DNA from 2 places in the Streptomyces sp. TAA486 genome. Region 2 is predicted to be linked to the other one. Evidence: riboswitches for the same ligand, from Rfam matches in the RefSeq annotation. Region 2 holds a riboswitch; the other holds the start of a gene.

What was found. A riboswitch is a leader RNA that binds a small molecule or an ion and turns the genes downstream of it on or off. The one in region 2 is predicted to bind cobalamin.
Region 1: another riboswitch for cobalamin. It lies ahead of I004_RS0102405 (ribonucleoside-diphosphate reductase subunit alpha); the one in region 2 lies ahead of metE (5-methyltetrahydropteroyltriglutamate--homocysteine S-methyltransferase).

Annotation. Positions count from the first base shown of each region.
Region 1 covers NZ_AUEV01000001.1:517,958-525,108, reverse strand. The annotation lists gene I004_RS0102430 (extracellular solute-binding protein) at 43-1,311, opposite strand; gene I004_RS0102425 (GntR family transcriptional regulator) at 1,637-2,434, shown strand; gene I004_RS0102420 (DUF3311 domain-containing protein) at 2,632-2,916, shown strand; gene mctP (monocarboxylate uptake permease MctP) at 2,913-4,541, shown strand; gene I004_RS0102410 (GNAT family N-acetyltransferase) at 4,620-5,120, shown strand; cobalamin riboswitch at 5,166-5,294, shown strand; gene I004_RS0102405 (ribonucleoside-diphosphate reductase subunit alpha) at 5,474-7,151, shown strand, end outside.
Region 2 covers NZ_AUEV01000007.1:431,191-438,341, forward strand. The annotation lists gene I004_RS0112735 (histidine phosphatase family protein) at 120-719, opposite strand; gene I004_RS0112740 (CbtB domain-containing protein) at 1,008-1,241, shown strand; gene I004_RS33650 (CbtA family protein) at 1,255-2,019, shown strand; gene metE (5-methyltetrahydropteroyltriglutamate--homocysteine S-methyltransferase) at 2,205-4,544, opposite strand; cobalamin riboswitch at 4,718-4,944, opposite strand; gene I004_RS0112755 (cytochrome P450) at 5,292-6,701, shown strand; gene I004_RS37530 (beta strand repeat-containing protein) at 7,111-7,151, opposite strand, start outside.

The sequences.
Region 1 (7,151 bases), on a different contig from region 2:
CTCCGGCAACACGACTGCCTGCACCCCGGCAGCCCGGGGGCGTCACTGCTTCTGCGAGAGCCTCTTGTTGATCTCGTCCTCGACCGACTTGGCAGCCGCGGCGTGCGACTTCCCCTTCAGCACGGCGGTCATATACCTCTTCACGGGATTCGGCGGGTTCTCCACGGCGGCCCACTGGGGGATCAGCGGTGTCAGTCCGCCGTCCGCGACGGCGGGCGCCGCCGCCTCGGCGGCCGGGTTGCCCTCGAGCTTCTTCTGCAGGGAGGTCTTGTTCGGTATCACGCCGCCCTCTTCCGCGAGGGCGCCCTCGAACCTGTCGGAGAGCGCGATCTTGAGGAATTCCTTGGCGAGTTCCTGCTTCTCGCTTCCCGCGGCGACGGCCAGGTTGGAGCCGCCGAGGAAGACGCCCTCGGGCTTGTCCGCGTTCTCACCCGGGATGGTGAAGTACCCGATGTCCTTCTTGATCCCAGGGTTGTCCTCGACCGCGGTCGCCGCCTCCCATCCCAGGCCGATGAACGCGCCCGTCCGTCCCTTGGCGAAGACCTCCGCCTGCTGAGGCGTGGCCTCGTCCTTGTCCTTGGGGGCCTTGGAGTACGACGCGTACTTCTCGTAGAGCTCCATGGCAGCGCCGACCTTGGGGTCGTCGAGGTTCGAGACCCACTTGCCGCCCCGCTTCTTGACCAGTTCGGCCTTCTTGCCGATGAGCAGGCCGTCGAAGAAGTACCAGTTCTGGCCGGGGAGGTAGAGCGGCTCGGCATCGGTCTTCTTCTCGATGGCGCCGAGCGCGTCGAAGAACTCCGCACGTGTCTCGGGGGCCTTGTCGATGCCGGCGTCGGCCCAGATCCGCTTGTTGTAGATGACAGTGCGGTTGACCGCGAACCAGGGCGCCGCATACTGCTTGCCGCCGTACACGGCTGACCTGTTGACGGACTCCGTCCAGTCCTTGCCGATGCTCTTCTTCAGGTCACCGAGGTCGGCGAGCCCGCCCGTCTTCGCGTACGCCGGGGTCTGGGTGTTGCCGACCTCGATGACGTCCGGCGGGTCGGGCTCCGAGAGCGCGGTGGTCAACTTCTGCTGGATCCCGTTCCACTGCTGGACCTCGAGCCTCAGCTTCGCTCCGGTCTTCTTCTCGAAAGCCGCCTTGACGTCCTTCTCCCACGTCTTGGGCGTGGATCCGTCCATGGCCCACAGGGTCAGCGTCTGGCCCTTGAAGCCGTCGGCACCGGACTCCGACTCACCACCCGGGCCGCAGGCCGCAACGCCCGCCATCAGAGCCGCGATTCCTGTCGCGGCGATGAGTCCTCGTCTCACGGCATCCTCCAACGCCTGGATCTGGGCTAATGGTTTAGACCAGTCCGCAGCTTGGCCTAGACCTATAACCCTGTCAACGGTGCAGAATCCGAGCCGCCGGTTCCGTTATCGGAACGACATCTGGGCGGGAGAGTCCCGCAGGGCCGAGCACGTGCCACGATGTGAGCCGCGAAGTACAGCCGGAACGGAGGGCGGAGGCCGGGACACCACCGGAAACGCCCCCGCGCCGGTGCCGTAACCGGAGCCGGAGGGCGGGCAGTCGGCACGGCCCGCGCACACGGAGGAATCCGGTGACGGGGCACGAACACGAACGGGAAGGCGAGCCATGAGTACGGACGGGGGCGCGGTCACAGCCGCGGCAGAGCCGGAGTCGGGAAGCGGCAACGGCGGCGCGCGGACCACTCGCGTGCCCAAGTACTACCGGCTCAAGCGGCACTTGCTGGAGATGACGGAGACCATGCCGCCGGGCACTCCGGTGCCTCCTGAGCGCACTCTCGCGAGCGAGTTCGACACCTCGCGTACGACCGTGCGCCAGGCCCTGCAGGAACTCGTCGTCGAGGGGCGCCTGGAGCGGATCCAGGGCAAGGGAACCTTCGTCGCCAAGCCCAAGGTCTCCCAGGCGCTGCAACTCACCTCGTACACGGAGGACATGCGCGCCCAGGGGCTCGAACCGACCTCGCAGCTGCTGGACATCGGCTACGTCACCGCCGACGACCGCCTCGCCGACGCCCTCGACATCCCCACCGGCGGGCGCGTACTGCGCATCGAGCGCCTGCGCCTGGCCAGCGGCGAACCGATGGCGATCGAGACGACCCACCTCTCACAGCGCCGATTCCCGGCGCTGCGCCGCAGCCTGGTGAAGTACACGTCGCTGTACACGGCTCTCGCCGAGGTCTACGGCATCCATCTCGCAGAGGCCGAGGAGACGATCGAAACGTCGCTCGCCACACCGCGCGAGGCCGGCCTGCTCGGCACCGATGTCGGCCTGCCCATGCTGATGCTCTCGCGGCACTCGCTCGACACGGAGGGAGAGCCCGTGGAGTGGGTGCGCTCCGTGTACCGGGGCGACCGCTACAAGTTCGTCGCCAACCTCCAGCGCCCGCGGCCCGGTCAGAACGGCTGATACAGCTCATACGGGACAAAGATCGGCGAACTGCCTTGAGGCAGACCGGGCTTGCACGAGGCGCGTAGGGCGCATCTCGTCTCCCGCGAAACAAAAGGTGCCGTTCCGTTATCCGTGCAGGTAGTGACGGGGGCCGAACCGCTCGTTTAGATTTCCTGCGCGTCTCGACAGGAATACCCGACGGACGGAGCCGAGGCATGTCAGCGCCCCCCGAAACACCCGAGACCGCGCCGGAGTCGCAGCCACCCGCCATCACGCCGATACGGGTCGTCATCGGACTGTGCCTTTTCGTCCCGTTCGTCGCGCTTCTGTGGGTCAGCTCCTATGCCCGCACTGAACCCACTTTCATCGGGATGCCGTTCTTCTACTGGTACCAGATGCTGTGGGTGCTTGTTTCCGCGGTGCTGACGATGGTCGCGTACAAGCTCGTCAAGCGTGACAACGCGCAGCGGCGCGCCCGCGGAGAGGACGGTGCCCGATGAGCGGGGTCAACGGAGTCGCACTGGCCGTCTTCATCTTCTTCTTCGTCCTCGTCACCGTGATGGGCTTCCTGGCCGCGCGCTGGCGCAAGGCGGAGAACGCCGACAGCCTCGACGAATGGGGCCTGGGCGGGCGCAGCTTCGGGACGTGGGTCACATGGTTCCTGCTCGGTGGTGACCTCTACACGGCCTACACCTTCGTGGCGGTGCCGGCGGCGATCTACGCGGCGGGCGCGGCAGGCTTCTTCGCCGTTCCGTACACGATCCTCGTCTACCCGCTGATCTTCACCTTCCTGCCCCGGCTCTGGTCGGTCTCGCACCGCCACGGATACGTGACGACCTCGGACTTCGTGCGCGGCCGCTTCGGGTCCAAGTCGCTGGCGCTCGCCGTGGCCGTGACGGGCATCCTGGCAACGATGCCGTACATCGCGCTGCAGCTGGTCGGCATCCAGTCGGTGCTGGACGTCATGGGCATCGGCGGTGGCGAGTCGACGCACTGGTTCATCAAGGACCTGCCGCTGCTGATCGCGTTCGCGGTGCTGGCTGCCTACACCTACTCGTCCGGACTGCGGGCGCCGGCGCTGATCGCCTTCGTCAAGGACACGCTGATCTACATCGTCATCGCGGTGGCGATCATCTACATCCCCATCAAGCTCGGCGGCTTCGACGACATCTTCGCCAAGGCCGGCGACGCCCTGTCGCAGACGAACCCGACCACCGGGAAGCCGAAGGGCGAACTGACTCCGAGCTCGGCCAACCAGTGGGCGTTCGCGACGCTGGCGTTGGGCTCCGCGCTCGCACTCTTCATGTATCCGCACTCGGTCACCGCGACGCTCTCCAGCCGCAGCCGCAACGTGATCCGCCGGAACACCACGATCCTGCCCCTGTACTCGCTGATGCTGGGCCTGCTCGCACTGCTGGGCTTCATGGCGATCGCGGCGGGAATCAAGGTCAAGAACGGGCAGCTGGCGATCCCGCAGCTCTTCGAGAACATGTTCCCGTCCTGGTTCGCGGGCGTCGCCTTCGCCGCGATCGGGATCGGCGCGCTCGTACCGGCCGCCATCATGTCCATCGCGGCCGCGAACCTGTTCACCAGGAACATCTACAAGGATTTCCTCCGGCCGAACGCCACACCCGCGGAGGAGACCAAGGTCTCCAAGGTCACCTCGCTGCTGGTGAAGGTCGGCGCCCTGATCTTCGTGCTCGGCATGGACAAGACGGTGGCGATCAACTTCCAGCTGCTGGGCGGCATCTGGATCCTCCAGACGTTCCCTGCACTCGTCGGCGGCCTCTTCACCCGCTGGTTCCACCGGTGGGCGCTCCTGGCCGGCTGGGCCGTGGGCATGCTCTACGGCACGCTGACGGCGTACGGCGTCCCGTCGCCGACGCTGCCGTCGCAGAAGCACTTCGGCGGGCCCAACGACATCATCCCGGGCATCGGGGAGATGGGCTACATCGGCCTCACCGCCTTCGTGCTCAACGTGGTCGTCGCCGTTGCGCTCACCTTCGTGCTGCGGGCCGTGAAGGCGCCTGACGGCATCGACGAGACGCGCCCGTCGGACTACACGGCGGACGCCGGCGACCCGGGCGTCAAGGAGGAGCTGCCGGCGCCGACCGCCGCAGGCTGATCGCACCCCCACCACAACGGATACCGCCCGCGCCCCACTGACAGCTCGATTGTCAGTGGGGCGCGGCATGCTCGTTCCATGGACATCACCATCAGACCGGCGCGGGACGACGAGCTGGAGGACGTGGGCGAGCTGACCGCGCGTGCGTACCTCGGGGACGGCCTGCTGACGTTCGGCGCGGACGACCCGTATCTGGCCGTGCTGCGTGCGGCGCGGCGCCGCGCGCAGCATACGGAGCTGCTCGTCGCCGTCGACACCGCCACGGGCTCGATGCTCGGCGCGGTCGCCTTCGTCGGGGACGGCGGGGAGTACGCGGACCTGGCAGGCCCCGGCGAGGGCGAGTTCAGGATGCTGGCCGTGAAGCCCGAGGGGCGCGGGCGCGGGGCGGGCGAGGCCCTGGTGCGGGCGTGTGTGGACCGGGCGCGCGAACGGGAATTGATACGGCTCGTGCTGTGCAGCACCGAGGAGATGTCGGCGGCGCACCGGCTGTACGGACGACTGGGGTTCGTCCGCACACCGGAGAGGGACTGGGAGCCGTATCCGGGCCTGTTTCTGCGCGCCTTCGCCCTGGAACTGTGATCTTCCACTCCCCCGACACAACATGTGGGGGTGAGTGGCGCATCCCGCCACTAGATGTATGCTCGTACTCGCTGCCGCGCAGGGGAATCCGGTGCGAATCCGGAACTGTCCCGCAACGGTGTGCGATGTGCTGCTCCGCTCTGCCCGGATCCCTTCCGGCATGAGTTGCGATGAGCCGTCGTCGCGAGTCCGAGTGCCTGCCGGCCGTGTCGACTGACGTCCGGGTCCCGAGGGTTGGGCCGGTGGACGCCGCGAGGACCGCCGCGTTGCCGACGCGGCATGCCCTTTCTGCGCCCGCCTGTGCGCTCCCCCGGTGATCCGGTAGCTGATCCGAGCGAGGGAGAGCACATCCCGTGACCATCGCACCCGCACCCGCACCAGAAGCCACGGCGGGAGCCGCGCGTGCCCCCACGGCCGCGTCGGCGCCGCCACCGGCCGACGACGCCGCGCTGCTGCGCACCCTGACCGAGCTGACCGCCGACCTGCCGGGCACCGGGGCCGAGCGGATCGCCACGGCGGTGCTGCGCGGCCGCCGACAGGGCGCCGGCGAAGCCGAGTTGCGGGCGCTCGCCGCAGAGGAGGCCGCCGGGCTCATCGGCGAGGAGCCCGCGTACTCGCAGCTCGCGGCGCGGCTGCTCACGCTCGCGATCCGCGACGAGGCCCGTGGCCAGGGCGCGGAGTCCTTCTCGTCCTCCGTCACGACGGGGCACCGCGAGGGCCTCATCGCCGACCGCACGGCCGAGTTCGTGCGGTCGCACGCGGAGCGCCTGGACGCGTTGGTCGAGGACGCGGTCGCCGGCGGGGCGGACGACCGCTTCGGCTACTTCGGTCTCCGCACGGTGTACTCGCGCTATCTGCTGCGCCATCCCCCGAGCCGGCAGGTGATCGAGACACCGCAGCACTTCCTTCTCCGCGTCGCCTGCGGGCTGGCCGCGGACGAGTCGGCACAGTCGGCCGAGGAGGTGGCGCAGCTCTACGCCCTGACGAGTTCGCTCGCGTATCTTCCCTCCTCCCCCACGCTCTTCAACTCCGGTACGCGGCATGCGCAGATGTCGTCCTGCTACCTGCTGGACTCGCCGAAGGACGAGCTGGACTCGATCTACGAGCGCTACCAGCAGGTGGCGCGGCTCTCGAAGCACGCGGGCGGCATCGGTATGTCCTACTCCCGTATCCGTGCCCGCGGTTCGCTGATCCGCGGCACCAACGGGCACTCCGGCGGCATCGTGCCGTTCCTGCGCACGCTGGACTCGTCCGTCGCCGCCGTGAACCAGGGCGGCAGGCGCAAGGGAGCCGCGTGCGTCTATCTGGAGACGTGGCACGCGGACATCGAGGAGTTCCTGGAGCTCCGTGACAACACCGGCGAGGAAGCCCGGCGCACGCACAACCTCAACCTCGCGCACTGGGTCCCGGACGAGTTCATGCGCCGTGTGGAGGCCGACGCCGGCTGGTCGCTGTTCTCGCCCGCCGACGTTCCGCGGCTCACCGACCTGTGGGGCGAGGAGTTCGACGCCGCCTACCGCGAGGCCGAGGCCGAAGGCCTCGCCGTGCGGCAGGTGCCCGCCCGTCAGCTGTACGCGCGCATGATGCGCACCCTCGCGCAGACGGGGAACGGCTGGATGACGTTCAAGGACACCTCCAACCGCACCGCCAACCAGACCGCCCGGCCGGGCCGCATCGTGCACTCCTCGAACCTGTGCACAGAGATCCTGGAAGTCACCGACGACGGCGAGACGGCCGTCTGCAACCTGGGATCCGTCAACCTCGCGGCCCACGTGAGCGAGTCGGGCGAGATGGACTGGGAGCGGCTGGACTCCACCGTCCGCACCGCCGTGACGTTCCTCGACCGTGTCGTGGACATCAACTTCTACCCGACGGAGCAGGCCGAGCGCTCCAACTCCCGCTGGCGGCCGGTCGGGCTCGGCCTGATGGGTCTCCAGGACGTCCTCTTCCGCATGCGGCTTCCCTTCGACTCCGAGGCGGCGCGCGAGCTGTCCACGCGGATCTCCGAACGGATCATGCTCGCCGCGTACG
Region 2 (7,151 bases):
GTGCGTGCGATCGCAAGGCGGAGGATCATCCTCGTACTGGGCGTACTCGGATGACTCCGACAACGCAGCGAGCGTGCGTGCCAGGCGTCGCGGGCCCGAGAGGATCCGCCGGACAGGTCCTAACCGGCGGGGCCGGTGAGTGCGGTGCCGGCGCGGAGGTTCCAGCGGCCCGAGCGGCCGCTCAGCTCCGTCGCCGTCAGCGGTGCGACGTCCACCCTCCACAAGCCGTGCGGCGGTGCGTCCAGGGCGGACACCACGGCGGCACGCACGATGTCGGGCTCGACGACGGCCAGAACGCGGCCAGGCACTTCCGCCAGCCCGGCCAGCCACTCCCGCGTCCTGGCACAGAGCGCGGCGACCGGCTCACCGCCGTGCGGGGCGCTTCCGGGGTCGGAGAGCCACAGCCCGACGGCCTCCGGTTCGGCGGCGCTCACCTCATCGAGGGTCCTGCCGCGCCAACGGCCCGTCGCGCAGCCGGAAAGCCGCTCGTCGACGAGGCCCGAGGCCCCGGCGAGACCCAGCTCCTCGGCCGTGCGCACACAGCGCGGTGAGGGCGAGACACTCAGCCGCCCGGCCGCGGACAGCAGCTCCGCGGCGGCGCCCCGCACCCGGCGCGCGTCCCGCAGCCCGGCGTCGCTCACGGGACTCCCGTCGTCGAAGCGGAACTCCTCGGACGCCTCGCTGCGGGCCGGCGAGATCAAAGTCACTCGCGTGGTCATCGGCCTCTCCTCGCGGTGAACGGCGGCTTCGCACAAGGGAGTTGATCATGCGTCGTCCCGGTGTCCGGGATGTGCGGCCTTGGCCGGGCAGGTGGAATCGGGGTACCTTCCGCTGGTATCGATCGACGACGGCAGGGCGGAAGCCGGTGAGATTCCGGTGCGGTCGCGCCACTGTATGCCCCTTCCGGTCCGCTGCCGTGCGCAGCGTACGGGCAGGGGCGAGCCAGACCCGCAGGCCGTCACGAGCTCCACCGACAGGGACGCGAGTTCCCACCAGGAGGTCCTGCCATGGCACAGTCCATAGCCCCGCCCAGTTCCGCAACTCCCGCCTCCGGCGTCTCCGTTCCGGCGACACTCCCGGTCAAGGCGATCCTTCCGTGGGCATTCTTCTTCGGCCTGCTGATGCTCGTCCTGCTGTACTTCGTCGGGGCGGAGCAGGGGGCCACGTCCCTCATCTCCGGCACGGACGTGCACGAGTGGGTCCACGACGGACGCCACCTTCTCGGCTTCCCCTGCCACTGAGCGGGGGAGCACGATGAACTCCGCCACTGTGAGGACCCTCCTTGTGCGGGGCATGCTGGCCGGTCTCGTGGCCGGCCTGTTCGCCCTGGTGACGGCCTCGTTCCTGGGCGAACCGCACGTGGATGCCGCGATCGCCTTCGAGGAGGCGCACTCGCACGAACACGGGGGCGAGGAGATCGTCAGCCGCGGCATGCAGTCCACCGCGGGCCTCGCCACGGCCGTCCTCGTCTACGGCGTCGCCATCGGCGGCATCGCCTCGCTGGCCTTCAGCTTCGCGCTGGGACGCGTGGGCCGCTTCGGTCCCCGTGCGACGGCCCTGATGCTGTCGGGTGCCGCGTTCCTGTGCGTGTACCTGGTGCCGTTCCTGAAGTACCCGGCCAACCCGCCGTCCGTGGGTGACCCGGCGAGCCTCGACAAGCGAACGGCTCTGTACTTCCTGATGGTGCTGCTGAGCCTGCTGCTCGCCATCGGGGCCACGATCCTCGGCAAGCGCCTGGCGCCCCGTCTGGGCAACTGGAACGCGACGGTGACGGCCGTGCTCGGCTTCGTCTTCGTCATCGGCCTCGCCTACGCGTTCCTGCCGTCCCTCAGCGAGCTCCCCGAGCACTTCCCCGCGCTGCTGCTGTGGCGCTTCCGGATCTCGACGCTCGCCGTACAGCTCGCGCTGTGGGCTGCCTTCGGGCTGACGTTCGGTCATCTCGCCGAGCGTGCCCTGGGGACCGCCGCACGCAGTGAGAAGGAGACGGCGTCGGCCGCGGCGGCACCCGCCGCCAACTGAAGCGAACAACGCCCGGTACATGACGGGCCGTGAGCCGCTGCCGGGCACCCGCATCGGGTGCCCGGCAGCGGCTTTTCACGGTGCGGTGCCGCTCGGCTCCGGGCCGGTTTCGACGGCACCCGTGCCGCGCCGAAGGGCGAAGGGGCCGGGCGCGAGTCCCGGCCCCTTCGGCACTGGCGGCAGGCTCAGCCGCGGCCCGCGGCCTCCGCCCGCACGGTCCGCGCCGCCTCGACCATGTGCTCCAGCGCCTCACGCACCTCGGGCCAGCCGCGGGTCTTCAGGCCGCAGTCCGGGTTGACCCACAGCCTCTCCGCCGGGATCGCGCCGAGCCCCTTGCGCAGCAGTGACGCCACCTCGTCCGCGTCGGGGACCCGCGGTGAGTGGATGTCGTACACGCCGGGGCCGACCTCGTTCGGGTAGCCGGCCGTGGCGAGTTCGTCCGCGACCTGCATGTGGGAACGGGCAGCCTCCAGACTGATGACGTCGGCGTCGAGATCGACGATTGCCGAGACGATGTCGCCGAACTCCGCGTAGCACATGTGCGTATGGATCTGCGTGTCCGCGCGCACGGCACCGGTGGCCAGGCGGAAGGACTCCGTCGCCCACGCCAGGTACTCCGGGCGGCTCTCCGCCCGCAGCGGAAGCGTCTCCCGCAGTGCGGGCTCGTCGACCTGGATGACGGCGGTCCCCGCGGACTCCAGGTCGGCGACCTCGTCCCGCAACGCCAGTGCCACCTGGCGTGCGGTCTCTGCCTGCGGCTGGTCATCCCGCACGAAGGACCACGCGAGCATCGTGACGGGCCCGGTCAGCATGCCCTTGACGGGCCGTCCGGTCTGCGACTGGGCGTAGCGCGTCCACTCCACCGTCATCGGCTCGGGACGGGACACGTCGCCCGCGAGGATCGGAGGCCGGACGTAGCGGGTGCCGTAGGACTGCACCCAGCCGTGCTGCGTCGCGACGTAGCCGTCCAGCCGCTCCGCGAAGTACTGGACCATGTCGTTGCGTTCGGGCTCGCCGTGCACGAGCACGTCCAGTCCGGCCTCTTCCTGGAAGGCGAGCACGTCCCTGATCTCGGCGGCGATCCGCTTGTCGTAGCCCTCCGCGTCGAGCCGTCCGGCCCTCAAGTCCGCGCGCGCCGCACGCAGTTCGCCGGTCTGTGGGAACGAGCCGATGGTGGTGGTCGGCAGCAGAGGCAGCTTCAGCCGCGCGCGCTGCGCCGCGGCCCGCTCGCGGTAGGGCGCGGTGCGGCGCCCGTCGGCGTCGGTGACGGCTTCGGTGCGTGCCCGCACGGCCGGGTCGCGGGTGAGCGCGGCGGAGGAACGGGCCGCGAGCGCAGAGGAGTTGGCGTGCAGCAGTCCCGCGATGACGTCGGTGCCCTCGCCGAGTCCCGTCGCCAGGGCGACGACCTCCTCGGCCTTCTGCCTGGCGAAGGCGAGCCAGCGCGCGACCTGCGGATCCACGTCGCGCTCGAGGGCCGCGTCGAGCGGTACGTGCAGCAGCGAGCAGGACGGGGCGACGTCGACACGGTCGGCGAAGCCGAGCAGCGAAGCCAGCGTGGACAGCGACTTCTTCAGGTCGTTGATCCACACGTTCCGTCCGTCCACGACTCCCGCGACGAGCCGCTTGCCGGGCAGTCCTCCCGCGCGTGCCAGGTCCTCCAGGTTCGCGGCGGCAGGGCCGGTGAAGTCCATGGCCAGCCCCTCGACGGGCGCCTTGGCGAGTACGGGCAGCGCGTCGCCGAGACGGTCGAAGTAGGAAGCCACCAGCAGTTCGGGCCGGTCGGTGAGCCCGCCCAGTTCCCGGTACGCGCGTGCGGCGGCGTTCAGTTCGGCGGACGTGCGGTCCGCCGCCAGCGCCGGCTCGTCGAGCTGCACCCAGCCGGCCCCGGCCGCACGGAGGTCGGCGAGCACCTCCGCGTAGACGGGGAGGAGCCGGTCCAGCAGCGTCAGCGGATCGAAGTCGGGGGCGACGCCGGGCGCGGGCTTGGCGAGCAGCAGGTACGTGACCGGCCCGACGATGACGGGCCGGGCGTCGTGGCCCTGTGCGACCGCTTCGGACAGCTCACCGGTCTGCTTCACGGAGTTCGCCGCGAAGACGGTGTCGGGCCCCAACTCCGGTACGAGGTAGTGGTAGTTGGTGTCGAACCACTTCGTCATCTCCAGCGGCGCGACGTCCTGCGTACCGCGCGCCATGGCGAAGTAGCCGTCGAGCGCGTCCGCCTCCACGGCGGCACGGTGGCGTTCGGGAACGGCACCGACCATGACGGTGGTGTCCAGCACATGGTCGTAGAGGGAGAAGTCTCCGGTGGGCACTTCGCGCACGCCGGCATTCCTGAGCTGCTGCCAGTTGTCCCGGCGCAGCCCGGCGGCGGTTTCCCGCAGGGCGTCGGCGGTGACGCGGCCCTTCCAGTACCCCTCGACGGCCTTCTTCAGCTCACGGCCGCTGCCCTGCCGTGGGTATCCGTGGACGGTGGCGCGGGGCCTCGTGGCCGGCTGCGACGCCGCGGCTGCGGACTTCGGTGTCACTCAACTCTCCTTCGCGAGTCTGGCCGGTGACCCGAGAGGTACGGGGCGAGGAGGAGAGGCGACGCGGCGGCGCGCACACGCACCGTGTGCTGCTCACCTGTACCGCCGACCCGCCCTCGAGGTCACCGAGATCAATCCGCCGACGCGTCTCCCCCTGGGCCTTGCGGCCAGGGGGTGGCCGGCGGGCAGTGGCAGGTCTTCGGACTCGCGGGCCCGCCGTGTCCGTGATCCACGGACCGGCTCCTACCGGCCGTCGCTTCCCGGGTCCGCTCGGACCCAGTGCGTATGACGGCTTTCGTTCCCACTCACCGCTGCGGGGCAGTTCCGGAGTCTCACCGGATTCCCTCTTGCGACGCGCCTGTCTGGCGGACAGGCCGAACCGACTGCGTCTCCAGCGTACGGGCCCGCGAGCCGCCGCGACAAAGGGCAGGAGTGAGGGCTTCTTCATGCGGCACGGCGGTTTACGGAGGCGAAGCGCGGGTCTGCCGTGGCCCTCACCGGACCGGCGCGGCCTCACCCCCCACAGGCATGGGACCGGCTCCGACGGGGAGAGCCGCCCAGGATCCCGGCGACAGGAACGTCCCGGTGCCTTCGTGGCCCTCCCTCACAGGGCCGTCCGGGTCGCGGCGGTGTGGCGCACGCCGTGGAGCGGCCCGCCGGTTCCAAGCTGCTGCCGGAGACTCACCGCCCCGCCGGTGCGCAGGCCGGGCGGGGCGATCCGTTCCACGACGACTGGAGAAGATGACCATGCCACCCCACACCGCGTCCGCATCCTCGGCAGGACCCGAAGCCGCGGCCGCACCGCAAGCCCCCTCCCCCGCGGCAGCGGCAGCGGGAGTCGAAGCCTCGGAGGCGGCCGGAGCCTTCGAGGCGGCGGGCCTGCCGCCGGAGACGAACCCCGCTGACCCCCGGTTCTGGCAGCTGCCGCACGACCAGCGGCACCAGGTGTTCGCCGTGCTGCGCGAGCGGGAGGCGCCCACGTACTTCGCACAGCCGCAGCACTCCCTGCGCAAGCGGCAGCAGCCGGGTTTCTACGCTCTCGTCAGGCATGAGCACGTGCAGGAAGCGAGCCGCAACGCCGCCGTGTTCGGGAGCGCCCCCGGGGTCACCACGCCGCATCCCGCGCCCTGGGTGAAGGCTCTCTTCGGGGAGTCCATGGTCAACGTCGACGGCAGCGACCACGCCAAGCTGCGGAAGATCATTTCGCGGGCGTTCAGCCCCAGGCTGCTGGCGGGCACCGAGAAGGACATCGAGCAGGTCGTCGCGGCCGTCGTCGGGAACGCGGTGCGCCAGCCCTCCCGCGAGTTCGTGACCGCCGTGGCCTCGCTGGTGCCGTGCGAGGTGGTGTGCAACATGATGGGCATCCCGCAGCGGCACCGCCCCCGCATCCTCGCCCAGCTCAACGACGCCTCGGAGAACATCGGCGTACGGCGCGGAGCGGGCGCGAAGTTCCGCATCCCCGGCAAGGGGCTGCGGGCGCTGGCCCGTATGCACGTCATGATCGCGATGCTCGCCAGGAAGCGCCGGCGCCACCCGACCGACGATCTCATCTCCGCGCTGGTCACCGCCGATGTCGACGGGCAATGCCTGGGCAACCGCCAACTCGGCGCGTTCTTCACGCTGTTGATGGTCGCGGGGGTGGAGACGACCCGCAACGCGATCTCGCACGGCCTGGCCCTGCTCAGTGCCAACCCCGAGCAGCGGGAGCTGTGGAAGAGCGACTTCGAGAAGTACGCGGACACCGCCGTGGACGAGATCGTGCGGTGCTCGACCCCGATCATCCAGTTCCGCCGCACGCTGCGCACCGACCACGTCATGGGCGGCCGTACGCTGCGCAAGGGCGAGACGGTGGCGATGTACTACGCCTCCGCCAACCGCGACGAGGCGGTCTTCACCGACCCCGGCACCTTCGACATCACCCGCGACCCCAACCCCCACCTCGGCTACGGCGGAGGCGGCCCGCACTACTGCCTCGGCGCGCACCTCGCCCGCCAGGAACTCAAGGCGCTCTTCAGGCAGTTGCTCACCGACTCCGTCGCGATGCGAGCCGTGGGCCTGCCGGACCTTGTGCCCTCCAGCTTCGACAACCGCATCCGTTCGCTGCAGTTCGACATCGCCCCGCAGAACCCAGCGGCGGCCCGGCGAAGTGCCCTGTGACCAGCGTCTGACGCACCCTTACGCCGCCGGGCCCGCCGCCCCTACCCTCGTCCCCGGGACTCCCCCGACGCGGGACGACGGAGTGCACGAGCGGCTCCGGGACGCCGCGACACGGTATCCCGTCGGCGCTCTGACACCCCGCCACTGCCGCGTGCGGGGACCTGCGTCCCCCTGAGGGACGCGGCGCGGGGCACAGCGCACAAGTAGAGCGAGGCTCCTCGGGCGTTGCGCCGGTGGTCGGTTCACCACCGGCGCGGCGCCAGGAGCCTCGCCGTATCGGGGATGGAGGGCGGTTGCCCGGCCATCCGGCTGAATCAGATCGTCCACTCTCCGTTGCCGCTGTCGGCTCCGGAGAGGGCGGGCTGCTCACCGGTGAAGCGGCAGCCCGCCATCTCACGCCTTCCTCCTGTCAGTTCACCGTGTGGGTGCCGTTGTCGGACGAGCCGAGGT